Regions from separate parts of the Streptomyces sp. NPDC050988 genome, predicted to be linked through region 1. Evidence: riboswitches for the same ligand, from Rfam matches in the RefSeq annotation. Region 1 holds a riboswitch; the other holds the start of a gene.
What was found. Region 1 has a riboswitch for glycine ahead of gcvT (glycine cleavage system aminomethyltransferase GcvT). Riboswitches for the same ligand answer to the same signal wherever they lie in the genome.
Positions count from the first base shown of each region.

Region 2: another riboswitch for glycine. It lies ahead of gcvP (aminomethyl-transferring glycine dehydrogenase); the one in region 1 lies ahead of gcvT (glycine cleavage system aminomethyltransferase GcvT).

Region 1 covers NZ_JBITFQ010000037.1:44,533-59,965, forward strand. The annotation lists gene ACIBEI_RS43240 (ABC transporter permease) at 1-536, opposite strand, end outside; gene ACIBEI_RS43245 (ABC transporter substrate-binding protein) at 654-2,444, opposite strand; gene ACIBEI_RS43250 (ABC transporter permease) at 2,506-3,519, opposite strand; gene ACIBEI_RS43255 (enhanced serine sensitivity protein SseB C-terminal domain-containing protein) at 3,917-4,708, opposite strand; gene ACIBEI_RS43260 (enhanced serine sensitivity protein SseB) at 4,942-5,733, opposite strand; gene ACIBEI_RS43265 (AAA family ATPase) at 5,825-6,511, opposite strand; glycine riboswitch at 6,746-6,851, shown strand; gene gcvT (glycine cleavage system aminomethyltransferase GcvT) at 7,015-8,142, shown strand; gene gcvH (glycine cleavage system protein GcvH) at 8,275-8,652, shown strand; gene glyA (serine hydroxymethyltransferase) at 8,666-9,943, shown strand; gene ACIBEI_RS43285 (L-serine ammonia-lyase) at 10,081-11,448, shown strand; gene ACIBEI_RS43290 (carbohydrate ABC transporter permease) at 11,508-12,422, opposite strand; gene ACIBEI_RS43295 (carbohydrate ABC transporter permease) at 12,434-13,393, opposite strand; gene ACIBEI_RS43300 (ABC transporter substrate-binding protein) at 13,390-14,658, opposite strand; gene ACIBEI_RS43305 (glycoside hydrolase family 127 protein) at 14,692-15,433, opposite strand, start outside.
Region 2 covers NZ_JBITFQ010000003.1:644,299-659,731, reverse strand. The annotation lists rRNA gene rrf (5S ribosomal RNA) at 46-162, shown strand; gene ACIBEI_RS11195 (CDP-alcohol phosphatidyltransferase family protein) at 316-924, shown strand; gene ACIBEI_RS11190 (mannose-1-phosphate guanyltransferase) at 1,041-3,536, shown strand; gene ACIBEI_RS11185 (DUF881 domain-containing protein) at 3,627-4,529, shown strand; gene ACIBEI_RS11180 (small basic family protein) at 4,526-4,858, shown strand; gene ACIBEI_RS11175 (DUF881 domain-containing protein) at 4,864-5,793, shown strand; gene ACIBEI_RS11170 (FHA domain-containing protein) at 5,855-6,790, shown strand; gene ACIBEI_RS11165 (MerR family transcriptional regulator) at 6,833-7,567, shown strand; gene ACIBEI_RS11160 (bifunctional nuclease family protein) at 7,654-8,127, shown strand; gene ACIBEI_RS11155 (MerR family transcriptional regulator) at 8,342-8,974, shown strand; gene ACIBEI_RS11150 (DNA polymerase IV) at 9,188-10,591, shown strand; gene ACIBEI_RS11145 (PRC-barrel domain-containing protein) at 10,799-11,173, opposite strand; glycine riboswitch at 11,278-11,373, shown strand; gene gcvP (aminomethyl-transferring glycine dehydrogenase) at 11,561-14,446, shown strand; gene ACIBEI_RS11135 (DUF5999 family protein) at 14,550-14,753, opposite strand; gene ACIBEI_RS11130 (hypothetical protein) at 15,156-15,433, opposite strand, start outside.

The DNA of each region.
Region 1 (15,433 bases):
CCCAGTCCGTAACTGAAGATCGCGAGCGACAGCAGGCCGGTGAAGTAGATGGGGAGCGAGACGCCGCCGAGGGCGACGATCATCGCGCCACGGTCCCAGAGGGAACCGCGCTTGAGCGCGGAGAGCACGCCCGCCGCGACACCGAAGATCAGCCACAGGAAGGCGGCACCGAGCGCGAGAGCCAGGGTCACTGGGAAGCGGTCGGTGAGCACCGGCCAGATGGCCTGCTCATTACGGAAGGAGTAGCCGAAGCAGGGCGCCGCGCAGTTCGTCACGTCGCCGCCGGCCGCGTAGGTGCGCCCGACGAAGAGGCCTTTGAAGAACTCCCAGACCTGGACGAAGATCGGGTCGGCCAGACCGAGCTTCTGCCGCACGGCCTCGATCGCCGCGGGGTCGGCCTGCTTGCCCACGAACATCGTGGCCGGGTCCACGCCCGCCCAGCGGGGGACGAGGAAGAAGATGCCGAAGACCACCAGAATGATGACCACCAGCATCACTGCGGCGGCGAAGAGCCGCCTGATGAGGTATGCGAGCACTGCTCTCGGCCCGGCGGCGGTGCCGCGGGCCACCGGAGGTTGTCCGGTGGCCCGCGGGTCACGCCGCGCCGGCCTTCACCTGCCTTTCGTGCCGTATGGCGGGTGCGCCGGTCGGTGTTACTTCTTCAGGCCGAGGTTCACGAAGTCGTACTGACCGCTGTAGTTGTCGGTCGTGTAGACGTTCGCGAGCCGGCTGGAGCGCCAGTTGATGAACTTCTCGAAGACGAAGGGCAGGTAGTACGCGCCCTCCGAGACCTTGTGGTTGATCTCCGTGGAGATCTCGACCTTCTTCGCCTCGTCGAGCTCCTTGACGTAGTCGTCGAAGAGACCGTCGATCGACTTGTCCTTGATCAGGGCGAAGTTGTTGTTGCCGCTCTCGAGGATGTACTTGCTGTCCCACAGCGGCATGCCGTAGCCCTGGACGGTCGGGAAGTCCGGACCCCAGCCCATGATGATGATGCCGTAGCCCTTCTTCTTCACGTTCTCGGGGCTACCGATGATGCCGGTGGTCTGGGCACCGTCGAACTGGTCGATGTCGACGGTGATGCCGACCTTCTTCAGCGAGGCCTGGAGGGACTCGGCCGTTGCGACCTCGACCGGCTTGTTGTTACGGACCGCGATGGTGGTCTTGAAGCCGTTCGGCTGACCGCAGGCCTTGAGCTCTTCCTTGGCCTTGGCGACGTTGCCGTTCTTGTTCGTCGTGGCCGACTCGTACGGGTCGTACTTCTGGCCCTCGGAACCGGGGACGGACGGCGGCAGCATGTTGGTGCCGATGTCGCCACCGGCGACCGGGCCACCGCGAGCGGTCTGCAGCGACTCGTGGTCGGCGCCGTAGATCACGGCCTTGCGGCAGTGCACGTTGTCGAACGGCTTGACGCTCTGCGGGAAGACCGCGTAGCGGATGTAGCCGGAGACCGGGTTGTCCAGGTTGGCCTTGTGCTGCTTCAGGGCGGTGGTGCGGCCCTGCGGGGACAGACCGGTCTGGCCGATGTCCAGGTCGTAGTCGCCGTTGATCAGACGCTGGTCCATGTCATTGGCGTTGGTGAACAGCGTCAGCGAGATCTTGTCCGGGTACGCCTTGCGGATCGGGTCCGAGGACTGCTTCCAGTTCTCGTTGCGGACCAGGACCAGCTTCTTGTTCGGCGTGTACGACTGGAACTTGTACGGGCCGGAGGAGAAGGGCTTCAGGCCGTACTTCGACTTGGTGTCCTTGTCCTGGCGGACCGGGGACGCCGAAGCCAGGCCGAGGATGTCCTCGAAGTCCGAGTTGGCCTCGGGCAGCTTGAAGATGATGGTCTTGTCGTCCGGCGTCTCGATCGCCTTCAGACCGAGCTTGTCCTTGGACGTGTCCTTGTACGGGCCCTTGTACTCGCCCTTGGGGTCGAGCACGTCCTTCAGGTAGACCGGACCGCCGGACAGGACGTCCTGCGCCCAGACGCGCTCGATGCCGTACTTGACGTCCTTGGAGGTGATGGGCTTGCCATCCTCCCAGGTGACCCCGTCACGCAGCGTGTACGTGTAGGTCTTGCCGTCGTCGGAGATCTTCGCCGTGCTGGTGGCGAGGTCCGGGGTGACCTCGGCGCCCTTGGCTCCGGGCTCCGCCTTGCCGGTCACCAGCGTGCGGCTGTAGTACCGCATGAAGTTCCAGGCGAAGCCGTAGTAGCCGCGCGTGGTGTCCCACGAGTCGGCGTCCTGGGCGCCGGCGAACTTCAGCTCGCCGCCCTTCTTGGCGAGGGAGGCCTGGGCGACCTTGTTGTTGGCTGCGTTGAAGCCGGCCGCGCCGTTCTTCGAGCCGCCGTCGTCGTCGCTGCCGCCGCCGCCGCACGCCGCCGTGGACAGCAGCGCAGCGACCACGGCTGCGGCGGCCGCGGCCTGCTTGCGCCGCCCTGTGGTGCGTTGGGTACTCACTCGGATCCTCCGATTTGTAGCGGCCCGTCGACAGATGACGGGGCCCTGGGGGTACGGCAGTTCAGCGGGAACCCTTCGGGTCGAGCGCATCGCGTACGCCGTCGCCGAAGAGGTTGAAGGAGAGCACGGTGATGAAGATCGCTACACCCGGGATCACCATGTACATGGGGTCCGAGTCGTAGTAGTCGATCGCGGAGGAGAGCATCTGTCCCCAGGAGGCGGTGGGCGGCTTGACGCCCACGCCCAGGAAGCTGAGCGCCGCCTCGGTGAGGATGTTGGTCGGGATCATCATCGTCGTGTACACGATGATGGGCGCGACGAGGTTGGGCAGCAGCTCCTTGAACAGGATGTAGAACCGCCCGGCCCCGAGGCTGCGCGCGGCCTCCACGTACTCGCGCTCACGCAGGGACAGCGTCTGACCGCGCACCACGCGTCCCACATAGGGCCAGCCGAAGAAGCCGATCACCAGGATCATGACGAACAGGCGCACGCCCGTACCCGTCAGACCCAGCATCTCGTTCGGCATGACCGAGACCAGCGCGATGATGAAGAGCAGCTGCGGGAAGGCCAGCAGGCCGTCCATCACGCGGCTGATGAGGGCGTCGACCCAGCCGCCGAAGTAGCCGGCGAGAACGCCGAGCACGGTACCGAGCACCACGGCCACCAGGGCCGACAGGAAGCCGACGAGCAGCGAGATGCGGGCGCCGTAGACGATCCGGGCGAAGATGTCGCGGCCGCTGACCGGTTCGACGCCGAGAAGGTGGTCTCCGCTGATTCCACCGAAGGACCCGGTGGGGGTCGAGAAGAGCGGATCGATCAGGTCCTCGTGGTGGGTCTCGGGGTCCTGCCCGACCAGGTTCGTGATCACGGGAGCGAGCAGCGCGATCGCGATCAGCACGAGGACGATGACGCCGCCCGTCAGGGCGAGCTTGTCCCGCTTCAGGCGCTCCCAGGCGATGCGGCCGAGGGAACGACCCTGTACCGCCTTCGCCTCGGCGGAGCCGGCTACGAGCGCCGCCTCCTCGGCCGCGCTCGGGGCGGCTTCGGCCGTCGGCTCGTGCAATGGTGCCGTCATCGTGGCAGGGACCCCTCTCAACCGGCGGTAGCCGGCCCACACTTGCCGCTGTAGCGGCGTGATCAGTCCGTCGTACACGGGGGCGAAACCCCCTGGACCGGGAGTCTTCAACGCCTCGGCGATCTGTTGCCAGACCTGACGGTGAATGGATGCGCAAACGTGATGCTGTCAGGAGGGTTCCGTTATCCGAACGCCGGGTAACGGGGGTCGGACGCGGGAGTTTTGGTACGAAAGGGGCCTCGCAGCCCATTTACCCGCGTAGATCTGGACATACCGCCCGCCCGTGATGCGGGAGGTGAAGCCGGTGCTCCACGGGTTGGACTCGACCGGACCCGGATCGTCTCAGGTGCTTCGCCCGGGTACTTCGACCCGATCGTCTCAGGTGCTTCGATTCGTCTCAGTAGGTGCCCGGGAATCCGTATCCGCCGGCCGCCGGCGCCTGGGCGGGCGCCGCGTGGGCCTCACGATCGTAGAACGGCCGTGCGTTGATCCGCAGCCACAGGGCCACCGGGTCGTACTCGTCGGACATCGCGACCGTCGACACCGGCAGGCCGTCCGGCACCGCGCTGATGGACTGCTGCATCATCGCCCGCACCGAGTCCACGGCGGGCGGGCTGGTGTCGTACACATCGAGCCCGATGGCGAGGTACGGCGCCCCGAGCGCGGGCTGCACCCAGGCGCGGCGGAGCGATCTGACGGCGGTGGTCCGGTGCGCGTTCTGCGTGAGCAGGGCGTAGAACTGCGGGATCTCGATGCCCGGCTCGGACAGCCGCAGCGGGCCCGCGGGCTGCCGCTCCAGGCCGGTCGCGATCCGGCGAAGATCCAGCCAGGGGATGCCGACGCCGCCGCCCGGCGCGTGCGGGTTCAGCCAGAGGCCGAAGTGGTCGGGGTAGAGGGTGCGGGCCACGTCGAGCCCGTCGACCACCTCGTACGAGCGGTTCCAGCCGCTCGCCGAGAGCTCCTGGGCGGAGGTCACACAGGGCGCGTAGCCGAAGCCGTCGACCTCCATGTTCCCGTACTGGGCGTCGGGCGAGCCCGCCTGGCCGTGCCAGAGCAGCATCCAGACCTGGCCGGACGACGGGGTCGCGAGAGCGCGCAACAGCGCCTCGTAGGCGTCGTAACGCCCGGGCGTCACTTGGCGCAGCATGTGCTCGACCTGCCCGGCCGCGGCCGTGCCCGACGCGCTCACCTTCTACCGCCCCTTCGTGACATCCCTGACATACGGGTCCATTCGACGGGGCGTCGTGCTCACTTGAACATGGCACCACCCCGACCGAGCCATGAAACCAGCTTAAGTGGCGATCCCGACAGCACCGTTGCGCTCCGCTTGGAAAGCTGTTGAGAGCTCGGGACTTTCCGTTCGCTGCAGCCTGCGGGTTGTGTGTGGCTGAGCGCGCCGTTCCCCGCGCCCCTTCGGGGCGCCTAGTGGGCCCGGGTGTAGAACGGCCGTACCTGGGCCCGTAGCCAGTCGCCCACCGGGTCCTGGGCCACGTCCAGGAAGACGAGGTTCACCGGGTGTGGCACGGGGACCTGGCCGAGGGCCCGGCCCACGGCGTCCAGGGGGAGGGTGCGGGCGTCGTCGTGCCAGTGGGCCAGCTCGACGCCGACGAACATCACGGGGTCGGCGCCCTCGATGCTCGCCAGACAGCGGCGGGCGCTCAGGACGACACCGGTCGCGGCGAACTCGGCGGAGGCGGCGGCCAGGAAGTCCACCGGGTCGTGCTGCCAGTCCGGCTGGAAGAGCCGCACCCGGCCGCCGCTCGCCGACCCGTCCAGCTCTGTACGCCCGGCCCGGCACAGCTCGGCCACGGCGAGCGGCGGCACAGGTACCCCGACCGTGCCGTCCGGGTTCACCACGATGCCCACCTGGGGCGGCAGACCGCGCGCGAACTCGACGGCGGGCGCCACCGTGTACGACATGTGGTCGCCGACGACCTGGCGGAACTGCTGCTCCGAGGAGAAGACCGGCACGAACGCCTGGCCGCCGAACTCCATCGTGGGCAGGTCGAGCGGACCGCTGTGCGGGCCGCCGCCCTCGGGCAGCGGCACCCAGATGAAGCTGCGGCCCATGACCTCCACGATCCGGGCCCCCGCCGAAGGCGACGGCGCCGCGCCGAGGGAGGCGGCCAGTACCTCCTCCAACTCGTTGCCGGGCCAGCCGACATGGGGGTGTGGGTGCGCTTGCACCGGAATGTCGTGTGCCGGGAAGTCCATCTCTCTACCGCCTGCTCGAACCGCCGTCTGCGGCTGTCGAGATTACGCGTACGCGCCGTCACGCGCGGCGGTCCGTCCGGTCACCGGGGCCTCAGTCGCCGAAGTCGACCCGCCGCAGCACGTCCGCCGCGGCCCGGTCGATGAGCACCGCCGAACCGCAGCCCTCCGGCAGGTCGCCCTTCTCCACGGAACGCAGCAGCCGGCCGAACGCGCCGCGGTGCCGCGCGAACGCGTACCGAGAGACGCCGCGGCCCCGCTCGCGCTGGCCGTCCAGGGCGGTACCCGGGTCCACGTCGAGCAGCAGCAGGTGCAGGGCGCCGCCGCGCCGCCGGGCGTCCCGGGCCAGCCAGCTGCGCACCCAGGCCTGCGTCCCGCAGTCGTGCACCACGACCCCCTCGCCGGACCGCAGGGCCCGGCGCAGGCCCGCGTAGTGCGCGGCACGGACCAGGGGCCGGTAGACCGCGTACGGCAGGAAGCGGGCGAGGCGGCCGTCCCAGCGGTCGCGGGTGTCCTGGGAGTCGATGCGGCGGCCCGTCACCGCCCGGCGCATCAGGGTCGACTTGCCGCTGCCGGGCAGGCCCGTGACCACCACCAGGTCGGACGTGCCGAAGCGCAGGCCGTGCGGGCTGTGTCCCGCGCGCTCCCGCAGATCGCGGACGACGGGCGCCGGAAGCGGGCCGCACGCCTCCCCGGCCGGGGCAGTGGGCTGCTTGGGCAGCGCGATGGCCGCGCTCGTGGCGTACGCCGTGGTCCTGTTCACCCTGATCGTCCTCCCCATGGGGTCGGGAGACCCATCCCCGTCGAGTGTAAAGAGAAGGTAATGCGCTGGTCCCCTCATTTCTGTTCCCGTCCTGCCACAGCCCCGTCACAGATCACTGTGGATGCCTGTGGACTCTGTGCGGACGCCGTGGGGCCCGGCCGCGACGCCGTGCACCGCCCCCTCGCGAAGAGTCCCCTGCCGCGCCGCTCCGATGCGTGCAATGATGTGCCCGCCAACTGCATACCGGCCGCTTGAATCCGCGCGGGAGAGTTCCGGACACGTTTGTGTACGTGGTCCGGGCGCCGAAGGAGCAAGTCCCTCCCTTGAATCTCTCAGGCACCGTTACCGCGCGGGCGAGGCACATCTGAAAAGCGGGTCTTCTCCCTGTCGCCAGGGCGTCGGCTCCACCCAAGGTGCAAGTCAGTGACCGTCCCGTTCGACCGGGGGTCACGGCGAACCTCTCAGGTTCCGATGACAGATGGGGAGGAACGACCTCGCCGTCATGCCTTGGGAGCCCCACCGTGAGCAGTAACGCCCCCGTTGAACCGCGCCATACGGCGCTCGACGCCCTCCATCGTTCGCTCGGCGCGACGATGACCGATTTCGCCGGCTGGGACATGCCCCTGCGATACGGCTCCGAGCGCGACGAGCACCTCGCCGTACGGACGAAGGCCGGTCTCTTCGACCTCTCCCACATGGGCGAGATCACCGTGACCGGGCCCCAGGCGGCCGCGCTGCTCGACTTCGCGCTGGTCGGCAACATCGGGGGCGTGAAGCCCGGCCGGGCCCGGTACACCATGATCTGCCGGGCCGACGGCGGCATCCTCGACGACCTGATCGTCTACCGGCTCGCGGAGACCACGTACATGGTCGTCGCCAACGCCTCCAACGCCCAGACCGTCCTGGACGCGCTCGTGGAGCGGGCCGGGGGCTTCGACGCCGAGGTCCGCGACGACCGTGACGCGTACGCCCTGCTCGCGATCCAGGGACCCGAGTCCCCCGGCATCCTCAAGTCCCTCACCGACGCCGACCTGGACGGCCTGAAGTACTACGCCGGCCTGCCCGGCACGGTCGCGGGCGTCCCGGCGCTGATCGCGCGCACCGGCTACACCGGCGAGGACGGCTTCGAGCTGTTCGTGGCCCCGGCCGACGCCGAGAAGCTGTGGCAGGCGCTGACCGACGCGGGCACCCCGGTCGGGCTCGTCCCCTGCGGCCTCTCCTGCCGGGACACCCTGCGCCTGGAGGCGGGCATGCCGCTGTACGGGCATGAGCTGAGCACCGCGCTCACCCCGTTCGACGCGGGGCTCGGCCGGGTCGTGAAGTTCGAGAAGGAGGGCGACTTCGTGGGGCGCGAGGCGCTGACGGAGGCCGCCGCCCGGGCCGAGTCGCAGCCCCCGCGCGTTCTCGTCGGCCTGATCGCCGAGGGCCGCCGCGTGCCGCGCGCCGGCTACCCGGTCGTCGCCGACGGCAAGGTCGTCGGCGAGGTCACCTCCGGCGCGCCCTCACCCACCCTGGGAAAGCCGATCGCGATGGCGTACGTCGACGCCGCGCACTCCGCACCCGGCACGCCCGGTGTCGGCGTGGACATCCGGGGCAGCCACGAGCCGTACGAGGTCGTGGCGCTGCCGTTCTACAAGCGCCAGAAGTAGACCCTGGTACGGCGAGCGCCGGACCGTGAACCCCGGTCCGCGAGCGTCATGAAGTGACCCTGAGCACATCAGCCCAGGTCACCCCCAGTCCCCCTGCATCAGCACTCCCCCGCGTACAGGAGAATTCAGGCCATGAGCAACCCCCAGCAGCTGCGCTACAGCAAGGAGCACGAGTGGCTGTCGGGCGCCGAGGACGGCGTCTCGACGGTCGGCATCACGGAGCACGCGGCCAACGCGCTCGGCGATGTGGTGTATGTCCAGCTCCCGGAGGTCGGTGACACGGTGACCGCGGGCGAGACCTGCGGCGAGCTGGAGTCGACCAAGTCGGTGAGCGATCTGTACTCGCCCGTCTCCGGTGAGATCACCGAGATCAACCAGGACGTCGTGGACGACCCCGCGCTGGTGAACACCGCCCCGTTCGAGGGTGGCTGGCTGTTCAAGGTGCGTGTCGCGGAGGAGCCGAAGGACCTGCTCTCCGCGGACGAGTACACCGAATTCTCCGGCAGCTAAGGACTCCTGACCGATGTCGCTTCTGAACCAGTCCCTCCACGAGCTCGACCCGGACGTCGCCGCCGCCGTCGACGCCGAGCTGAACCGTCAGCAGTCCACCCTCGAAATGATCGCCTCGGAGAACTTCGCCCCCGTCGCGGTCATGGAGGCCCAGGGCTCGGTCCTCACCAACAAGTACGCCGAGGGCTACCCGGGCCGCCGCTACTACGGCGGCTGCGAGCACGTCGACGTCGCCGAGCAGATCGCCATCGACCGGGTCAAGGAGCTGTTCGGCGCCGAGTACGCCAACGTCCAGCCCCACTCGGGCGCCTCCGCCAACCAGGCCGCGCTCTTCGCGCTGGCCCAGCCCGGCGACACCATCCTCGGCCTGGACCTGGCCCACGGCGGCCACCTGACCCACGGGATGCGGCTCAACTTCTCCGGCAAGCAGTTCAACGTGGTCGCCTACCACGTGGACGAGGCCGGCCTGGTCGACATGGCCGAGGTCGAGCGGCTCGCCAAGGAGCACCGCCCGAAGGTGATCATCGCGGGCTGGTCGGCGTACCCGCGGCAGCTGGACTTCGCCGAGTTCCGCCGCATCGCGGACGAGGTCGAGGCCTTCCTGTGGGTCGACATGGCGCACTTCGCGGGTCTGGTCGCGGCCGGACTCCACCCGAACCCGGTGGAGCACGCGGACGTGGTCACCTCCACCACCCACAAGACGCTGGGCGGGCCCCGCGGCGGCATCATCCTCGCCAAGAAGGCCTTCGCGAAGAAGCTCAACTCGTCCGTGTTCCCGGGCTTCCAGGGCGGTCCCCTGGAGCACGTGATCGCGGCCAAGGCGGTCTCCTTCAAGGTCGCGGCCTCGGAGGACTTCAAGGAGCGTCAGCGCCGTACGGTCGAGGGCGCACGGATCCTCGCCGAGCGGCTCACCGCGCCCGACACCCGCGCGGCCGGCGTGAACGTCCTCTCCGGCGGCACGGACGTCCACCTGATCCTCGTCGACCTGCGCGACTCGGAGCTGGACGGCCAGCAGGCCGAGGACCGCCTCCACGAGGTCGGCATCACGGTCAACCGCAACGCCGTCCCGAACGACCCGCGCCCGCCCATGGTCACCTCCGGCCTGCGGATCGGCACGCCCGCCCTCGCCACCCGCGGCTTCACCGCCGAGGACTTCGCCGAGGTCGCGGACGTCATCGCCGAGGCGCTGAAGGCCCCCGCGACCTTCGGGGAGGCCGACGCGCAGGCGCTGAAGGCCCGGGTGTCCGCACTGGCGGAGAAGCACCCGCTGTACCCCGGTCTGGGCCAGTAGTCCCGTTTCACCGGGGCACCGCGCACACTGGGAGGTGTGCGCGGTGCCCCGTCCGCCCGACACCCACCACCACCGCCCCGGTCGCGGCGCTTCGCGCCTTTCGTTCTTCTGCACCACCCCCGCTTTGAGGAGTCCCCGTGGCCATCTCGGTCTTCGACCTGTTCTCGATCGGCATCGGCCCGTCCAGCTCCCACACGGTCGGCCCGATGCGCGCCGCGCGGATGTTCGCCCGCCGGCTGCGCACCGAGGACGTCCTGTCCTCCGTGACCTCGGTACGCGCCGAGCTGTACGGCTCACTGGGCGCGACCGGACACGGCCACGGCACCCCCAAGGCGGTGCTGCTCGGCCTGGAGGGCGCCTCACCGCGCACGGTGGACGTGGAGGGCGCCGACGACCGGGTGGAGGGCATCAAGTCCTCGGGGCGGATCAACCTGCTCGACGAGCACGAGATCGACTTCTCCTTCGACGACGATCTGGTCCTGCACCGCCGCAAGACCCTGCCGTACCACGCGAACGGCATGACGCTGTGGGCGTACGACGCCTCGGGCGCCGAGCTGCTGTCGAAGACGTACTACTCGGTCGGCGGCGGGTTCGTCGTCGACGAGGACGCGGTGGGCGCGGACCGCATCAAGCTGGACGACACGGTCCTCAAGTACCCCTTCCGCACGGGCGACGAGCTGCTGCGCCTCACCCGCGAGACGGGCCTGTCGATCTCCGCCCTGATGCTGGAGAACGAGCGGGCCTGGCGCACCGAGGACGAGATCCGCGACGGACTCATCGCCATCTGGCGGGTGATGCAGGCGTGCGTCTCGCGCGGCATGTCCCGCGAGGGCATCCTGCCGGGCGGCCTCAGGGTCCGCCGCCGCGCGGCCATGTCGGCCCGCCAACTGCGCGCGGAGGGCGACCCGTTGGCCCACGCGATGGAGTGGATCACGCTGTACGCGATGGCGGTGAACGAGGAGAACGCGGCGGGCGGCCGCGTCGTGACCGCCCCGACGAACGGCGCGGCCGGCATCATCCCGGCGGTCCTGCACTACTACATCAACTTCGTGCCCGGCGCCGACGAGGAGGGCGTGGTCCGCTTCATGCTCGCGGCCGGCGCGATCGGCATGCTCTTCAAGGAGAACGCCTCCATCTCCGGCGCCGAGGTCGGCTGCCAGGGCGAGGTCGGCTCGGCCTGCTCGATGGCGGCGGGCGCTCTGGCCGAGGTCCTCGGCGGCTCCCCCGAACAGGTCGAGAACGCCGCGGAGATCGGCATGGAGCACAACCTCGGCCTCACCTGCGACCCGGTCGGCGGCCTCGTCCAGATCCCCTGCATCGAACGCAACGGCATGGCCGCGGTCAAGGCCGTCACGGCGGCCAGGATGGCCATGCGCGGCGACGGCTCCCACAAGGTGTCCCTCGACAAGGTCATCAAGACGATGAAGGAAACGGGCGCGGACATGAGCGTCAAGTACAAGGAGACGGCGCGGGGCGGGCTGGCGGTCAACATCATCGAGTGCTGAGAGACCGGGCCGGGCGGCGGTGGAGCGACCACGTTCACCGGCGCCCACTTCACCGGCGCCTACTTCACCGGGCCGCTGAGCAGTCCGCCGACGTAGTACTTCTGCAGCAGCAGGTAGATGACGACGCAGGGGACGATGGTCACCGCGACGCCGGCTTGGAGGACCCCCCAGTCGACGCTTCCGAGGTTGCCGCTGGCGAGGACGCCGAGGCTGACCGGAAGAGTGAACTTCTCCTGCTCGGTGACGAGGATCAGCGCCGCGAAGAACTCGTTCCAGCAGGCGAAGAAGGTGAGCAGGGCGGTGGTGATGACGCCCGGCGCGGCGACCGGCAGAACGACGCGGAACATCGCCTTCAGGATGCCGCAGCCGTCGATCAGCGCGGCCTCTTCGAGTTCACGGGGGACGGCCGCGAAGGAGTTGCGCATCAGGAACAGCCCGAAGGGGAGCTGGAAGGTGGTGTAGACGGCGGCCAGTCCGAGCAGCGAGTTCTGGAGGCCGAGGTTGTTGAGGAGCAGGTAGAGCGGGGTGATGACCGCCTGGAAGGGGACCATGAAGGTGGCGAGGGCGGCGAAGAAGAGGACGTTGCTGCCGGGGAAGCGCAGTCGCGCGAACCCGTAGCCCGCGACGGTGCTGAGGACCACCGTCGCCAGTGTGGCGCCGAGGGACACCAGCAGGCTGTTGCCGGCGCTGGCCACGATGTCGATCCCCGTGTCACCGCCGAGGGCCCGGAAGTTGTCCAGGGACAGCTCGTGCGGATAGAGGGTGGGCGGCGCGGCGGCGGCCTCGCCCGGTGTCTTGAGGCTCTGCGAGAACATCACGTACATCGGGTAGAGGAACAGCACGGCCAGGGCGGCGCAGACCGCCCACCAGGCGGCGCGCGGCAGCGACTGCCGGATGGCGGCCACCAGGTTCTTGGAGTCCGTCCCCACCGGCCTTCTCTCCAGGTCTCGGCTCTTCGTGCTGCGCGTGCTCACGATTCGGGTCCTCATTGGTCGGAAGAGCGCAACAGCAGCAGCTGCACCGCGCTGACCGCGACGAGCACGATCATCAGCAGGGCGGACAGGGCCGAGCCGTAGCCGAGCTGGAACTTGATGAAGGACGTGCGGTAGATCTCGTACACCGCGGTGATCGTCGAGTTCGACGGGCCGCCGCCGGTCATGACGTAGAACTGGTCGAAGGCGAGCAGCGAACCGGCGACGGAGAAGACCAGGACCAGGGCCAGCGTCGGGCGCAGCAGCGGAAGGACGACGTAGCGGAAGGTCTGCAGGCGGCTCGCGCCGTCGATTCTGGCGGCCTCCTCCACCTCGGTGGGGATCGACTGGAGCCCGGTCAGCAGCAGAAGCATCTGCAGACCGACGACTTTCCAGGTCACCATGCCGATGACCACGAGCATCGCGGACGTCGATCCGGCGAACCAGTTGGTCGTACGGCTGCCGAGACCGAGGTGGTCGGCGAGGTCCCCGGCCGGACCGATGTCGGACTGGAACATGAACAGCCACAGGAAGGCCGACGAGGCGAGACCGACCACGACCGGCACGAAGTACACGGCCTGGAAGAAGCGGGCACCGCGGTGCTTCCGGCGGACCAGCAGGGCCATCGCGAGTCCGAGGACGAACAGCACAGGCGTGGTGATGAGCGTGTACTCGACCGTGAAGATCACGGCGGTGCGGAACTCGGTGTCGTGCAGGGCGTCGCGATAGTTCTCCAGACCCGTGAAGCGGCGTTCTCCCAGCAGCGGCCAGTCGTGGAGCGACATCCACAGCATCATGACGAGCGGGACGAAGAAGAAGAGCGTGATCATCGCCAGGGCGGGCGCGGTCATCGCGACACCGGCCAGCCGACGCCGCCCGGCCCGGGACAGTGTCCGCCGGCGGACGGCGTTCGCCGCGGCCGCCGGTCCCGGGGAAGGGAGTTGACGGCGCCCGCGGTGGCGGTCTCCGCTCATGGCGCGTCGTCGATGATGGACTGGGCGGCCTTCTGCCCTTCCTCCTGTGCCTGGGCGATGTCGCCGTCGAAGACGGCCCGGTTGATCATCTTGACCCAGGGCCCGTTGCTGTCGTTGAACAGCGCGTTCTCGACCGTGCTGTACGGCGTACGGCCCTTCTCCATCGCCTCGCCCAGCACCTTGTACCGGGGATCGAGCGGAGTGTAGATCTTGTCGATCAGATCGGTGCGTACCGGAACGATGCCGTTGTCCGCGAGGACCGTCTGGGCCTGCTCGCCTGTCGCCCACCGGACGAACTCCTGTGCCTGCGCCTTGTTCTTCGCGCTCTTGGTGACGGCGATCTCGTCACCGCCCGCGAAGGAGGACGAGCCGCCGTTCCTGCCGGGCAGCGGAGCGACACCGAAGTCGACCTTTTCGTCCTGCTTGAGGACCTGCACGAAGAAGGCTCCGAGCGGGGTCATGCCCAGCTTGCCGCTCTGGAACGCGGCGGGCTGGTTGGTTCCCGCATCGGTCCTGGACTGGGCCGGCATCGTGCCGTCGGTGTACAGCGTCCGGTAGAAGGTGAGGGCGTCGGTCACCTCGGCTGTGTCGAACAGTGCCTTCTTTCCGTCGGCGGTGAGCACATCGCCGCCGCTGGCCCAGATGTGCGGCGTGAACTCGAAGACCTGGCAGCCGCCGCACTGTCCGGCGATGGCGTACCCGTAGGTGCCGTTGCCCAGCGCGCGGATCTTCTTCGCGGCGGAGATGATCTCCGCGTAGTTCGTCGGGGGCTTGTCCGGGTCGAGACCGGCCTTCCTGAACAGACCTTTGTTGTAGAAGAGGACGGACGCCTCGGCGGTGAACGGCAGCGCGTACGTACGGCCGTTGTACTCGGCGAGCCTGCGGTGGGCCGCGCTCAGGTCGTCCTTGTACGGCAGTTCGTTCTCCAGCTCCGTGATGTCGTCCAGTACCCCGGTGGAGGCGAAGTACGGCAGATACACGAGGTCGATGGAGGCGACGTCGGGTCCGGAGCCGCCCGCGGCCGCGGTGCCGAACTTCTGGACGAAGTTGGCCTGGGGGACGACGGTCACCTTCACCTTCGTGGCGTGGTCCTTGTTCCAGGCGTCCGCGACGAGGTTGATGAAGCCCTTCTGGCTGTCGCGGGCCCACAGGGTGATGGTTCCCGAGTCGGAACCCGAGTCCGGGCCCGAGCCACCGCACGCGGTGGCGAGCAGCGCCACGGACGTCAGCAGCACACCCGCTGCCCTTGCTCTTCTGGTTCTCATGACTAGCGGTCCTTAAGAGGCGGTGGGTCGCCTTCAGCTGGTGGGCAGCCAGACGCGCATGCTGCCGTCCTCGCGGTTGGCCCAGGCGTAGTAGGGGATGGCGGTCAGTTCGAGAGGTGCGTCCGTGGGGGTGTTCATGGGAGCTTCCGTGGAGGTGTTCACTCCGTCCCGGGCCTGTGCGGCGTCACCGGTGGCCCGGGCCACGCGGTACGGCCACCAGCCCTGTCCGGCGGGCCGCGCCCGCAGCCGGCCGGTGCCGATCACGGTCGTGACCCCGCCCAGCAGGTCGGGGCGGTGCCGGACGGTCAGTCCCGCGGTGGGGTCGAGCACGATGTCGTCCAGGCCGGGGGCGCCTGGCTGGTCCACCTGCTCCAGGCAGTGGACGAGCGGGCCGCGTTCGACGGCCACACAGCCCCGCACCGCGTCGACCCTGGGGTCGGCTTCGGTGAGCCGCGGCTCCATGCCGAGGTTCAGCACGACCGTGTCGCCGGGCTGCCAGGTGCGGCGGATCCGCAGCCAGCCGTCCTCCGGCGCCTGCTCCTGCTGCTGCTCCTGCTCCTGCTCCTGCTGGGCGGGCGTGCCGCCGATCACCAGCGTGTACTGCTCGCACCACTGCGGCACCCGCATCGACAGGGTCCACTCCCCCGGGCCCGCCTCCTCGACGGTCACCGCGATCCGGCCCTGCCAGGGGTAGTCGGTGTCGACCCGGACCGCGACCAGCCCGCCGCCGGTGAGGCCGCTGTACGAGCCGGTGGCGTACTGGTGCAGTTGCAGA
Region 2 (15,433 bases), on a different contig from region 1:
CGTTGTAGCCATGATTATGGCTCCGGTTTGTCTGTTTCATAGTGTTTCGGTGGTCATAGCGTGAGGGAAACGCCCGGTTACATTCCGAACCCGGAAGCTAAGCCTTACAGCGCCGATGGTACTGCAGGGGGGACCCTGTGGGAGAGTAGGACACCGCCGAACTCCTTTTAGAGCTCCGGTTCTTGGACTTTCAGTCCAAGAACCGGAGCTTTTTTGTTTTCCGGGACGGCGGCCGAACCCCCTCCGCGCTGCGGGCAGATGCCTGAGGGTAAGGTCAGGGGGCATCGTCGGCACGTTCCCACAGGAGGCCCCCGGGTGGAGGTCCAGGAGACCCGCGTCCAGACAGACCGGGTGCTCACCATCCCGAACATCCTCAGCATGGCGCGTCTCGCAGGCGTGCCGCTGTTCCTGTGGCTGATCCTCAGGCCGGAGTTCGGTGGTCCCCAGAGTGACGGCTGGGCACTCCTGGTGCTCATGCTCAGTGGCATCAGCGACTATTTGGACGGCAAGCTGGCCCGTCGCTGGAACCAGATCAGCAGTCTCGGCCGGCTGCTGGACCCCGCGGCCGACCGGCTCTACATTCTGTCGACTTTGGTCGGGCTCACCTGGCGCGAGATTCTGCCGCTCTGGCTGACAAGTGTCCTGCTGGCGCGTGAGCTGCTTCTTCTGGTGATGGTGGGCATCCTCAGGCGTCACGGCTATCCGCCACCGCAGGTGAACTTCCTTGGGAAGGCTGCTACGTTCAACCTGATGTACGCCTTCCCGTTGCTGCTGCTCAGTGACGGAAGTGGATGGCTTGCGTCACTCGCTGCTATTTTCGGATGGGCGTTCGCGGGATGGGGTACAACGCTCTACTGGTGGGCAGGGATCCTCTACGTGGTTCAGGTCCGCCGCCTTGTCCGCGCGGACACCATGGCCGATTGAGCTCGCCGAATGGGCGGCCGTTAGTGGCCTCTGATGGCCCGCAAGCAGAATGTGCGGGACAATCTGACGGGTGAAGTCGGCTAGACCGTCGTCTCTTCAAGGAGGACGCTTCCGACATGAAGGCCGTCGTGATGGCCGGAGGTGAAGGCACACGCCTTCGCCCCATGACCTCAAGCATGCCCAAGCCGCTCCTGCCCGTGGCCAATCGCCCGATCATGGAGCATGTGCTACGGCTGCTCAAGCGGCATGGGCTCAACGAGACCGTCGTTACTGTCCAGTTCCTGGCCTCTCTCGTCAAGAACTACTTCGGTGACGGTGAAGAGCTCGGTATGGAGCTCACCTATGCCAATGAGGAGAAGCCACTCGGTACTGCCGGCAGTGTCAAGAACGCCGAGGAAGCGCTGAAGGACGACACCTTCCTCGTGATCTCCGGTGATGCTCTGACCGACTTCGACCTCACTGATCTGATCAATTTCCACAAGGAAAAGGGCGCGCTGGTCACGGTCTGTCTGACCCGTGTCCCGAATCCGCTTGAATTCGGCATCACCATCGTGGACGAGGAAGGCAAGGTCGAGCGCTTTCTCGAGAAGCCCACCTGGGGCCAGGTTTTCTCGGACACCGTGAACACCGGTATCTACGTCATGGAGCCGGAGGTGTTCGACTATGTCGAGGCCGATGTCTCCGTCGACTGGTCCGGCGATGTCTTCCCTCAGCTGATGAAGGAGGGCAAGCCGATCTACGGCTATATCGCCGAGGGCTACTGGGAGGACGTCGGCACGCACGAGAGCTACGTCAAGGCGCAGGCCGATGTCCTGGAGGGCAAGGTCGACGTCGAGCTCGACGGCTTCGAGATCTCGCCCGGGGTCTGGGTCGCGGAAGGCGCCGAAGTACATCCCGACGCCGTACTGCGAGGACCGCTCTACATCGGGGACTACGCCAAGGTCGAGGCGGACGTCGAAATCCGCGAGCACACCGTGGTGGGCTCCAATGTCGTCGTGAAGGCAGGGGCGTTTCTGCACAAGGCCGTGCTGCACGACAACGTGTACATCGGCCAGCACAGCAATCTGCGCGGCTGTGTCATCGGAAAGAACACCGACATCATGCGGGCCGCCCGGATCGAGGACGGCGCCGTCATTGGGGACGAGTGCCTGGTCGGTGAAGAATCGATCGTTCAGGGCAATGTGCGGGTCTATCCGTTCAAGACCATCGAGGCCGGCGCCTTCGTCAATACGTCGGTCATCTGGGAGTCCCGGGGCCAGGCCCATCTCTTCGGAGCCCGAGGAGTCTCCGGGATCCTGAACGTCGAGATCACGCCAGAGCTGGCCGTACGCCTGGCGGGTGCGTATGCGACGACGCTCAAGAAGGGCTCGACCGTCACGACGGCCCGTGACCACTCGCGAGGCGCCCGTGCGCTCAAGCGGGCGGTCATCTCGGCACTGCAGACCAGCGCCATCGACGTACGGGACCTGGAGAACGTACCGCTGCCGGTGGCTCGGCAGCAGACCGCTCGGGGCAGTGCCGGCGGGATCATGATCCGGACGACGCCCGGGGTTCCCGACTCCGTCGACATCATGTTCTTCGACGGGCGTGGGGCGGATCTCTCGCAGGGGAGCCAGCGGAAGCTGGACCGGGTGTTCGCGCGGCAGGAGTACCGGCGTGCGTTCCCGGGCGAGATCGGGGACCTGCACTTCCCGGCCAGCGTCTTCGACTCTTACACCGGTTCTCTGCTGCGGAACGTGGACACCACCGGGATCGCCGAGTCCGGGCTGAAGGTGGTCGTGGACGCGTCGAACGGCAGTGCCGGGCTGGTGCTGCCCAGCCTCCTGGGCAAGCTGGGGGTCGACTCGCTGACCATCAATCCCGGTCTCGACGAGTCGCGGCCCACGGAGACCGCGGACGCCCGCAGGTCGGGGATGGTGCGGCTCGGCGAGATCGTGGCGTCCGCGCGCGCCGCGTTCGGGGTGCGGTTCGACCCGGTGGGCGAGCGGCTGTCGCTCGTCGACGAGAAGGGCCGGATCATCGAGGACGACCGGGCGCTGCTCGTGATGCTCGACCTGGTGGCGGCCGAACGGCGTAGCGGGCGGGTCGCGTTGCCCGTGACCACCACGAGGATCGCCGAGCAGGTGGCGGCGTACCACGGGACCCAGGTCGACTGGACGACGACGTCGCCGGACGATCTGACGCGCGTCGGGCGCGAGGAGTCGACGATCTTCGGAGGCGACGGGCGCGGTGGCTTCATCGTGCCGGAGTTCAGCAGTGTCTTCGACGGCACGGCGGCCTTCGTACGGCTCATCGGTCTGGTGGCGCGGACGCAGCTGACTCTCAGCCAGATCGACGCGCGGATTCCGCGGGCGCACGTCCTCAAGCGTGATCTCGCGACTCCCTGGGCGGTCAAGGGACTTGTGATGCGGCGCGTGGTCGAGGCGGCCGGAGACCGGTTCGTGGACACGACCGACGGCGTACGGGTGGTGGAGACCGACGGGCGCTGGGTGATGGTTCTTCCGGACCGGGCGGAGGCGGTCACGCATCTGTGGGCGGAGGGGCCCGACGACGCGTCCGCCCAGGCCCTGCTCGACGAGTGGTCGTCGGTGGTGGACAGCGCCGGTCGCTGAGTCGCACGCGCGCGTGCCGGATGTGCTCCAAAGGGGCACGTCCGGCACGACGGTGGGGCCATTCGGAGGTACTGCCCGCGACGTGCGACGATGTGCGGCATGCCGCAGCAGCCCCCCGTTCGGAGCACTCCTACGCGCCCCCCGCGCCCGGACGCTTCCATGTCGCTGCTCACCAACGTCATGGACCACAGCCTCGACGACGGGTACGCGGAGGCGGCTGCCCGCAAGAAGGCCGACGGGACCGGCGCCCTGCCGAAGACGTTGCGGGCGAAGCTCGGACTCGCCGCCGGTCTGGTGCTCGCGGCCCTTGTAGTGACCGTGGGGGCCGCGCAGGCGCGGATAGCGGCTCCGGTCGTCGCCAAGGAGCGCGAGGAACTCATCGACCGCATCGACCGCGAGACGTCGACGGCCGACAAGCTCGAGGGCAGTATCGACAAGCTCCGCGACGACGTGAGCGCGCGGCAGCGCGAGGCGTTGAAGAAGCATGGTGGCGACCAGGGCGAGCTGGTGGGCATCCTGGCCGGCGCGGTCGAGGTGCACGGCCCCGGTGTGAAGCTCGTCGTGGACGACGCCAAGGAAGCCGACCAGGGCGGCGACGGAGACGCACGCGAGACGTCGGGCTTCTCCGACACCGGGCGGGTGCGCGACCGCGACATGCAGCGCGTGGTCAACGGGCTGTGGGAGTCGGGCGCCGAGGCCATCTCGATCAACGGACAGCGGCTGACGGCACTGTCTGCGATCCGGGCTGCCGGTGACGCGATACTGGTCGACAACAAGCCCCTCGTGCCGCCCTACACGGTGCTGGCGGTGGGGGACGGCGAGCGGCTGCGCACCGCGTTCCAGAACAGCGGCGACGGACAGTATCTGGACGCCCTCCGGAAGAACTTCCATATCTGGACCGGCATTTCCGTCGAGGACGACGTCCGGCTGCCCGCCGCACCGAGTGTGATCGTACGAACAGCGCAACCGAACACAGAGAAAGGCACATCGTGATCGCCGTACTGGGCCTCGTCGTGGGAGTCGTGGCTGGATTGTTGGTCCGGCCCGAGGTTCCGGCGGTGGTCGAGCCCTATCTTCCGATCGCCGTCGTCGCGGCGCTCGACGCCGTGTTCGGAGGTCTGCGGGCGATGCTCGACGGCATCTTCGACGACAAGGTGTTCGTGGTGTCGTTCCTGTCCAACGTTGTCGTGGCGGCGCTGATCGTCTTCCTCGGTGACAAGTTGGGTGTGGGCGCTCAGCTGTCCACGGGTGTCGTGGTCGTCCTCGGCATCCGGATCTTCTCCAACGCCGCGGCGATCCGCCGTCACGTCTTCCGGGCGTGAGGCCGATGAGCAGCCAGGGCGAGACCCCAGAGACCCCAGAGACTTCAGAAACCCCAAAGGCCCCAAAGACCTCAGAGTCCCCTGAGACCCCAAAGGGTCCAGAGGCTCCGGAGGCATCCGAGAACCGTCTGCGCAAGGAGCTTCCTCAAGAGGTGCGGGCACAGGAGGATCCGGAGTCGCCGGACGCCGAGGCGGAACCGCGCAAGCCGGTTCTGACCGGCCGCCAGCGGCTGGTGAAGGGTCTCTGGCCGCCGCGTGTGTCGCGTGCGCAGTTCATCGTCGCCCTCCTGCTGTTCGGCCTCGGTTTCGGTCTCGCCGTCCAGGTGGCGTCCAACAGCGACAGCGACGGCGCCCTCCGCGGCGCGCGTCAGGAGGATCTCGTACGCATCCTCGATGAACTGGACGACCGTACGCAGCGTCTGGAAGAGGAGAAGCAGGGGCTGGAGGATCAGCGCACCGAGCTGGAGAACAGTTCGGACCAGGCCGAGGAGGCCCGCAAGCAGACGGTCGAGAAGGAGAAGCAACTCGGCATCCTGGCGGGCACCGTGGCGGCGCAGGGCCCCGGCATCACGCTGACCATCGAGGACGAGAAGGGGACGGTCGAGGCCGACATGCTGCTCGACGCGATCCAGGAGTTGCGTGCCGCCGGAGCGGAGGCGATCCAGGTCAACGGTGTAAGGGTCGTCGCGGGCACCTATCTGACGGATGTGAGCGACGGAGTGGCCGTCGACGGGAACAAGATCAGCGCCCCCTATCGTTTCAAGGTCATCGGCAAGCCCCAGGACCTCGAACCTGCGCTCAACATCCCGGGTGGAGTGGTGCAGACTTTGGAGAAGGAGCAGGCCACTGTCACGGTGGAACGATCGGACAAGATCATCGTGGACGCCTTGCGACCGGCGAAGCGGCCTGACTACGCTCGGTCGTCCTCCCAGTGAACCGGGGGCGCTTGGGGGCCGCTCCTCGAGGGCATGAGGTTGCGGGGGGTCGACGCACCGAATGGGTGGTGCGTGGTGGAAACTGTCTGGTGGATACGGACGTTGTGAGGGTGTCCGGCTCGGCCGGTGTGTGCAATCAGGGTTCGTCCTGCCCCACGGGCGGGTCTGTTTCGGTCAAGGGGAATCGCCCGTGAAGTTGTTTGCGAAGTTGTTCGGCAAGAGCGCGCGAGAGGGCAGCGACAACGCGACTGCCCGCCATCGTGCACCGCGCCCCGCGGAGGGCGAGGATCAGGGGGACCGCCCTCTGTTCCGCGACCAGGTCGGTGGTCCCGGCGGTGACATTTCCGGTGGTCAGGGCGCGCCGTCTGTTGACCCTGCCCAGTCGGGACGCATAGGTTTCGGCTCCGACCCGTATGCGTCCAACGCCCCGACGGGGCAGCCGCGGCAGGAGGATCCGTCCATGTCGGCCCTGGTGTGTACGAGGTGCGGTAACCGCAACGCGGAGGCGAGCCGCTTCTGCTCCAACTGCGGTGCTCCGTTGCGGGCCGGGGCGACCCCCGAGCGTCCGTCGGAGACCACCTCGACGATCTCCATCTCGGGCCTCGAGGCCTACGACGCCGAGGTCACCGGCCAGACGCAGATGCCGATGCTCTCGCCCGAGGCGCAGGCCGCCGTCGACGCGCTGCCGCTCGGCTCGGCGCTCCTGGTGGTGCGCCGCGGGCCCAACTCGGGCAGCCGCTTCCTGCTGGACGGCGAGCTGACCACCGCCGGCCGTCATCCGCAGAGCGACATCTTCCTGGACGACGTGACCGTGTCGCGCCGCCATGTGGAGTTCCGTCGCGTTTCCGACGGCTCGTTCACGGTGGCGGACGTCGGCAGCCTCAACGGCACGTACGTCAACCGGGAGCGGATCGACTCGGTCCCGCTGTCGAACGGCGACGAGGTGCAGATCGGCAAGTACCGGCTGGTCTTCTACGCGAGCCAGCGGGGTATCTGACCCGCCCCCGGATCCGGTCCGGGGGGACCCTCAGGAAGGTCCATGCTTCGAACACCGAGCGGCGGTGTCGGCCACGGCACCGCCGCCATGGACAACGGACTGATGAGCATCGGCACGGTGCTCAATGTGCTGCGCGACGAGTTCCCCGAAGTCACCATCTCCAAGATCCGTTTCCTGGAGTCGGAGGGGCTCATCGAGCCGCAGCGGACCCCGTCGGGGTACCGGAAGTTCAGCCCGGGTGACGTGGAGCGCCTCGGGCACGTCCTGAGGATGCAGCGGGACCACTATCTGCCCCTGAAGGTGATCCGCGAGCACCTGGACGCCGTGGAGCGCGGTGAGGCGCTGCCGTTGCCGTCCGTGGGGCGTCAGCGCGACGGTGAGGTGCTCTGCGAGTCCGAGGGGCCGACCGTGGCCCGGATCGGGCGTGCCGAGCTGCTGGCCGCCGTGGAGATCGGCGAGCAGGAGCTCGAGGAGTGGGAGTCGTACGGGCTCATCACACCGCTGCCGGAGGGGGTCTACGACGCCGAGGCGGTGACCGTGGCCGGTCTCGTCGTGGAACTGGGGCGGTTCGGGATCGAGCCGCGCCATCTGCGTGCCGTGAAGGCCGCCGCCGACCGTGAGGCCGGCCTGGTCGACCAGGTCGTGGCCCCGCTGCGGCGGCACCGCAATCCGCAGACCAGGGCGCACGCGGAGGCGCAGACCAAGGAGCTGGCGGGGCTCGCGGTGAAGCTGCACGCCGCGCTGGTGCAGTCCGCGCTCGGGGTGCGGCTGCCCTGATCCGGTGGGTCGTGCGGAGCGCAGGATCGGGCGCCCAATCCGTGCCCGACTACCCAAAGATGCCGGGCACGGCCTAGGGTTGCTGTGTGAACGAGCTCGACGTCGTAGGTGTCCGGGTCGAAATGCCCTCCAACCAACCGATCGTGCTCCTGCGTGAAGTGGGAGGCGACCGTTACCTCCCCATCTGGATCGGGCCGGGGGAGGCGACGGCGATCGCCTTCGCACAGCAGGGCATGGCCCCCGCGCGACCGCTGACCCACGACCTGTTCAAGGACGTGCTGGAGGCCGTCGGCCAGGAGCTCACCGAGGTGCGCATCACGGACCTGCGGGAGGGCGTCTTCTATGCGGAGCTGGTGTTCGCCAGCGGGGTCGAGGTCAGCGCCCGGCCGTCCGACGCCATAGCGCTCGCGCTGCGCACCGGGACGCCGATCTACGGCAGCGACGGGGTGCTGGACGACGCCGGCATTGCGATCCCGGACGAGCAGGAGGACGAGGTGGAGAAGTTCCGCGAGTTCCTCGACCAGATCTCGCCCGAGGACTTCGGGACCAACAGTCAGTGACCTTCCGGTCCGGGCTCCAGTGACCCTCCGGGACCGCCGGACAACAGGCCGTGCGGCGGTTGTCCCGAGAGCATTCGGCTAGCCTTTCCCCGCGGTGGGACACGGGAAACCACTCCTAGGGTGATTATCACTCGGCGTGCCGAGTGTGGCGGTCGTTGACGCACCCCCGGTGGCTGCCTACCGTCGAGAAGGCAGGTCAAGGACGGAGGTCGGCGTGAGAAGCAGCGGCGACGGTACGGCTGGGGGTGCCCCTGGACCCGGTCTGGGGGAGAGCAGCCCGTACCCGCTTCACAGCAGCGCGGCCGATCACGTACAGCGGCCGACAGCGGTGCCCGAGGACGGTGGGGTGGCGTCCGAGGAGGTCGGTTATCGGGGGCCCACGGCCTGCGCGGCCGCGGGCATCACCTACCGGCAGCTGGACTACTGGGCCAGAACCGGGCTCGTCGAGCCGAGCGTGCGGGCCGCCTACGGGTCGGGGACGCAGCGGCTCTACAGCTTCCGGGACGTCGTCGTCCTGAAGATCGTCAAGCGGTTCCTCGACACCGGTGTCTCGCTGCAGAACATCCGCACCACCGTCCAGCACCTGCGTGAGCGCGGGTTCCGGGACCTGGAGCGGATGACGCTGATGAGCGACGGCGCGACGGTCTACGAGTGCTCCTCGCCCGACGAGGTCCACGCGCTCCTCCAGGGCGGACAGGGCATCTTCGGGATCGCGGTGGGCGTGGTCTGGCGGGACGTCGAGAGTGCCCTCTCACAGCTGCACGGGGAGCGCGTCGACACGGGCGAGACGCTTGTCCGGCCCAATCCGGCGGACGAGCTGGCGCGGCGGCGCAATCGTGCGGTCTGAGTCGGCGGGCGCTGTCTGAAGTCTTTCGGGCCTGGCACTGTCTGGAGCGTTTCGGGCCGGGACCTGTCTGGGCCTTCTGGTCCTGCCGCCTATCGCCCGGTGCCTGTCGCCTGCTGCCCGGCGCCCGCCGTTCGGCGCGTGGGCGGTCCGGCCACGTGGCGGTCCACAGGTCGTACCGGGGCATTGTCAGTGGCGTAGGGCAGCATCGGACATGTGAGAACCGCGCCCACGATCCTGCATCTCGACATGGATGCCTTCTACGCCTCGGCGGAGCAGGCGGCCAAGCCGAGCCTGCGCGGGAAGGCGGTCATCGTGGGCGGGCTCGGGCCTCGGGGCGTGGTGGCCACCTGCTCGTACGAGGCACGGGTCTTCGGGGTGCATTCGGCGATGCCCATGGCGCAGGCCCGCCGGCTGGCACCGAACGCCGCGTATCTCGTACCGCGCTTCGGGCTCTATCGGGAGATCAGCGAGCAGGTGATGGGCCTGCTGCGGGATCTGTCGCCCCTGGTGGAGCCGCTGAGCCTGGACGAGGCGTTCGTGGACCTGGAGGCCGGGCAGACGGCCTGGGACGCTGAGTCGGCGCAGCTGACCGGGATGAAGCTGCGCGGGGACATCAGGGCCGTCACCGGGCTGACCGGGTCCGTGGGGCTCGCCGCCTCCAAGATGCTCGCGAAGATCGCCTCCGAGCAGGCCAAGCCGGACGGGCTGGTGCTGATAGTGCCGGGCACCGAGCGGGAACTGCTCGCGCCGATGTCCGTACGTACGCTGCCAGGCGTGGGGCCCGCCACGGGGGACCATCTGCGGCGGGCCGGGATCACCACGGTCGGGGAGATCGCCGAGGCGGGCGAGGACGAGCTCGTACGGCTTCTGGGCAAGGCCCACGGGGTCGCGCTGTACGCCATGGCGCTCGCGCACGACGTGCGGCCCGTGGTGGCCGAGCGGGACACCAAGTCGGTGTCCGTCGAGGACACGTACGACGTGGACATCCACGACCGGGTGCGGGTGCGCATGGAGGTCCAGCGGCTCGCCGACCGGTGTGTGCGGCGGTTGCGGGGCGCGCATCTGTCGGGGCGGACCATCGTGCTGAAGGTGCGGCGGTACGACTTCTCGACGCTCACCCGGTCCGAGACGCTCAGGGGGCCCACGGACGACCCCGCCGTGGTGCGGGAGGCCGCGGCGCGGTTGCTGGAGTCCGTGGACACCACGGGCGGCGTACGGCTTCTGGGGGTGGGGGTCTCGGGGCTCGCCGACTACACGCAGGAGGATCTCTTCGCGCAGGCTCGGACGGCTGCCGCCGCTGCCGCTGCTGCTGCCGCAGAGGAGCCGGAGCATGTGGAGAAGGAGGAGGCCGAGGAGGTTGCCGAGGAGCCGGTGCCTCCCGCGGAGCGGCGGTGGCATGCGGGGCACGATGTGCGGCATGCCGAGTTCGGGCACGGGTGGGTGCAGGGGAGTGGGCTGGGGCGGGTGACTGTGCGGTTCGAGACGCCGGATTCCTTGCCGGGGCGGGTGCGGACGTTTCGGAGCGATGATCCTTTGTTGGAGGTTGCGGAGCCGTTGCCGTTGGTGGGGCGGGAGGTCGGCGATTCTCGGGTTGGTGGGGTGGCTGGGGAGGGGTGAGCTGGGTGGGGTTGTGGGTGTGGTTGTGAGTGCGGGTGCGCTGTGGCTTGTCGCGCAGTTCCCCGCGCCCCTGAAGGTGGGGGCCGGGGTGCGTTCGTACGTGCCGGTCCGCTGTGGCTTGTCGCGCAGTTCCCCGCGCCCCTAAAAGCACCAGCGTCGCCCTCGCTCCTGGAGACGGGCCCGTCTCCCGTGCCCTTGAGGCGGCCCTTACTGGGAGTCGTCCTTGCCTGCAAGGTGGCCGAAGTCGTGGTCCGGGAAGGGGGGTGGGGGGGCTACGTCCAGGCCGTAGTGGTGGTAGAGCTGGAGTTCTTGCTCGGGGGAGAGGTGGCGGCCCACGCCGAAGTCGGGGGCGTCCTTGATCAGGGCGCGTTCGAAGGGGACGCGCAGTGCCCCGTCGGCCAGCTCGCTGGGCTCCAGGGGGACGAAGGCGTCTCTGCTGAACAGGCCGGTGCGTATGGCCGCCCACTCCGGTACGCCGGTCGCGTCGTCGAGGTAGACCTCGTCGACGGTGCCGATTTTGGTGCCGTTGCGGTCGAACGCCTTGCGGCCTATCAGGTTGCGCGGATCGATGTCGGTCTGCACGGGCCCTCCAGCTGCTCGCAACTCATCCGTAAGCACTACGAAAGAGCACTTTGAGGAGGGCGGCCACTCGAGGGAACCCCGCTGGTACGCTGGGCAACGGCTGCTGACCCCGTGCGGGAGAGTCCTCCAGGCTTCATCGGAGGCGCCGAAGGAGCAAATCCTCCCCGGAATCTCTCAGGCCCACGTACCGCATGGACGAGGTCACTCTGGAAAGCAGAGCGGTGTTCGAGTTTTTTTGACGGGTTCCGCTCTCACCGACGGTGAAAGCCGGTGTGCCTTCACGGGCGGGCCGGTGAAGCTCTCAGGTTGAGATGACAGAGGGGGAGGCCGTCCGGGCACCCATGCAGTGGTGCCCCTCGAAGGTCGTCAGACCAGGAGGCCTCCGCAATGACCGCCCATCGTATTCCGCTCTCAGAGCTCGAACAGGGAATCCCCTTCGAGCAGCGCCACATCGGGCCCGACACCGAGGCCCGGGCGAAGATGCTCGCGCACGTGGGGTACGGCTCGCTCGACGAGCTGACGGCCACCGCGGTCCCGGATGTGATCAAGAACGCCGACTCGCTGGAACTTCCGGGCGCCCGCACTGAGGCCGAGGTACTGGCCGAGCTGCGTTCCCTCGCGGACCGCAACCAGGTGCTGGATTCCATGATCGGGCTTGGGTACTACGGGACGTTCACGCCGCCCGTCATCCTGCGCAATGTCATGGAGAATCCGGCCTGGTACACCGCTTACACGCCCTACCAGCCCGAGATCTCGCAGGGTCGGCTGGAGGCGCTGCTCAACTTCCAGACCGTGGTCGCCGAGCTGACCGGTCTGCCGACCTCCGGGGCCTCGCTGCTCGACGAGGGCACGGCGGCCGCCGAGGCCATGGCGCTGTCGCGGCGCATGGGCAAGAACAAGAAGGGCCTGTTCCTGGTCGACGCGGACACCATGCCGCAGACCATCGCCGTGATCGAGACCCGCGCCGAGCCGACCGGCGTCGAGGTCGTCGTCGCCGACCTGAGCGACGGCATTCCGGCCGAACTCGCCGAGCGCGAGATCAACGGCGTGCTCCTCCAGTACCCGGGCGCCTCCGGTGCCGTACGGGACCTCGAGCCGGTTGTCGAGCGGGCGCACGAGCTGGGCGCGGTCGTCACCGTCGCCGCCGATCTGCTCGCCCTGACGCTGCTCGCCTCGCCGGGTGAGCTGGGCGCCGACATCGCGGTCGGTACGACGCAGCGCTTCGGTGTGCCGATGGGCTTCGGCGGGCCGCACGCCGGATACATGGCCGTCCGTGAGAAGTTCGCGCGCAGCCTGCCCGGCCGGCTCGTCGGCGTCTCGGTCGACGCGGACGGCAACAAGGCGTACCGGCTCGCCCTGCAGACGCGTGAGCAGCACATCCGCCGCGAGAAGGCGACCAGCAACATCTGTACGGCTCAGGTGCTGCTCGCCGTGATGGCCGGTATGTATGCCGTCTACCACGGTCCCCAGGGCCTGAAGTCCATCGCGCGGCGCACCCACCGGTACGCCACGATCCTCGCCGCGGGTCTGAAGGCCGGCGGGGTCGAGGTCGTCCACGAGGCGTACTTCGACACGCTCACCGTGCGGGTGTCGGGCAAGGCGGCCGAGACGCTCGCTGCCGCGCGCAGGGGCGGGGTCAACCTCCGTCTCGTCGACGCCGACCACCTGTCCCTCGCCTGCGACGAGACCACCACGCGGGCCCAACTGGGCGCCGTCTGGGCCGCGTTCGGCGTCGACGGCGATGTGGCCGTGCTGGACGAGGCGACGGAGGACACGCTGCCGTCCGGGCTGCTGCGCACCGACGAGTACCTCACGCACCCGGTCTTCCACCAGTACCGTTCCGAGACCGCGATGCTGCGCTACCTGCGCCGGCTCGCCGACCGTGACTACGCGCTGGACCGCGGCATGATCCCGCTGGGCTCCTGCACGATGAAGCTCAACGCGACGACCGAGATGGAGCCGGTGACCTGGCCCGAGTTCGGGCAGCTGCATCCCTTCGCGCCCGCCGAGCAGGCGCAGGGCTATCTCACGCTCATCCGTGAGCTGGAGGAGCGGCTGGCCGAGGTCACGGGCTACGACAAGGTGTCGCTGCAGCCCAACGCCGGTTCGCAGGGCGAGCTGGCCGGTCTGCTGGCCGTACGCGGTTATCATCGGGCCAATGGCGACGCGCAGCGCACCGTCTGCCTCATCCCGTCGTCCGCGCACGGGACGAACGCGGCGAGTGCGGTGATGGCCGGGATGAAGGTCGTCGTCGTGAAGACCGCCGACGACGGCGAGATCGACGTCGAGGACCTGCGGGCCAAGATCGAGCAGCACCGGGACGAGCTGTCGGTGCTGATGATCACGTACCCCTCGACGCACGGGGTGTTCGAGGAGCACGTCGCCGACATCTGCGCCCAGGTGCACGAGGCGGGCGGCCAGGTGTACGTCGACGGGGCCAACCTCAACGCGCTGGTGGGGCTCGCCAAGCCGGGGCACTTCGGCGGCGACGTCTCGCATCTCAACCTGCACAAGACGTTCTGCATCCCGCACGGCGGCGGCGGTCCTGGCGTGGGTCCGGTCGGAGTGCGCTCGCACCTGGCGCCGTATCTGCCGAACCACCCGCTGCAGCCCGCCGCGGGCCCGGAGACGGGCGTGGGCCCGATCTCGGCGGCTCCGTGGGGTTCGGCGGGCATCCTGCCCATCTCGTGGGCGTACGTCCGTCTCATGGGCGGTGAGGGGCTCAAGCGGGCCACCCAGGTCGCCGTGCTCAGTGCCAACTACATCGCCAAGCGTCTTGAGCCGCACTACCCGGTGCTCTACACCGGCCCCGGCGGGCTCGTGGCGCACGAGTGCATCATCGATCTGCGGCCGCTGGCCAAGGCGACCGGTGTGAGCGTCGACGACGTCGCCAAGCGGCTGATCGACTACGGGTTCCACGCGCCGACGATGTCGTTCCCGGTGGCCGGCACGTTGATGATCGAGCCCACGGAGAGCGAGGACCTGACCGAGATCGACCGGTTCTGCGACGCGATGATCGCCATCCGTGCGGAGATCGAGAAGGTCGGCTCGGGCGAGTGGGCGGCGGACGACAACCCGCTGCGGAACGCCCCCCACACGGCCGCCGCGCTCGGCGACACCTGGGAGCACGCGTACAGCCGCGAGGAGGCGGTGTTCCCGGCCGGTGTCTCGGCCGCGGACAAGTACTGGCCGCCGGTGCGCCGGATCGACCAGGCGTACGGCGACCGGAACCTGGTCTGCTCCTGCCCGCCGCTGGACGCCTACGAAGAGTAAGCACCGACAGACATGCGTCGGGGCCGGTTCCGGGATTGCTTCCCGGGCCGGCCCCTCATGTGTCCGGACGGCCTGCCCCGCCGCCCTTGGTGCACCGCGCCGCTCAGGCGGCGGTCATCACGTCCATGGCCACAGGCCGGTGCGGAGCGATGATCCGGCCGTCCGGCAGGAGCTCACCGGTGTCCTCGAAGAGGAGAACGCCGTTGCACAGCAGGCTCCATCCCTGTTCCGGGTGGTGCGCCACGAGAAGCGCGGCCTCCCGGTCGGCGGAGTCGGCTGTCGGGCACGGTGGCTGGTGCTGGCACATTGATGGGATCTTTCGCTTTGGTGTGAGGTCGGTGATCGGTGTCGTGTCTGTTCCGCGGCTCGAACTGATGCTCATTGCCGCCCCCCGTTTGTCAGATGGTCCGGAACCCAGTGTTGCCCTACGGGCGTCAATCCGCAGGGATTTGGCGTCAGCGCTCCTCACAGGTTGATGACGCATCACCCGTGCGGACGGTTCATTCCAACTGGGCTGCCTCTTCGGGTGGTTCGTAATGGTCGGATGGGGCTAGTCCGGACGGGCCGGGGGTGCGCTGCGTCCACCGGGCGTCACTCCACGCGACACAGTCCCCACGCGGTCACGGAGCGGAGCGGAACGGTGTGCCCGTGCACGGCAGTGTGCCCCGCGGCCGGGGTGGGGCCGCGGGGCACGGAAGCCGGGGTGCGCTCAGGCGGGTGAGCCGAGCAGCGGGGCGGGCGTCGTCGGTGTCGGTGTGAGCCGAAGGGTCAGGACGGGCAGCAGCTCGGCCACGCGGTGCGGCCGGTGCGCGGCGATGCCTGGCGGGGCGGGAGCCAGCGGCACCAGCAGGTCGGTGGCCGCTGGATGGCCCTCGGCGCCGTCGGCCGCGCAGTCACCGTGCAGCCAGAGTGTGAGCATGTACAGCTCGGGTACGGACAACAGACGGGCCTGGTACGACCCGGTCATCGTCTCGGCCTGGCGCAGGG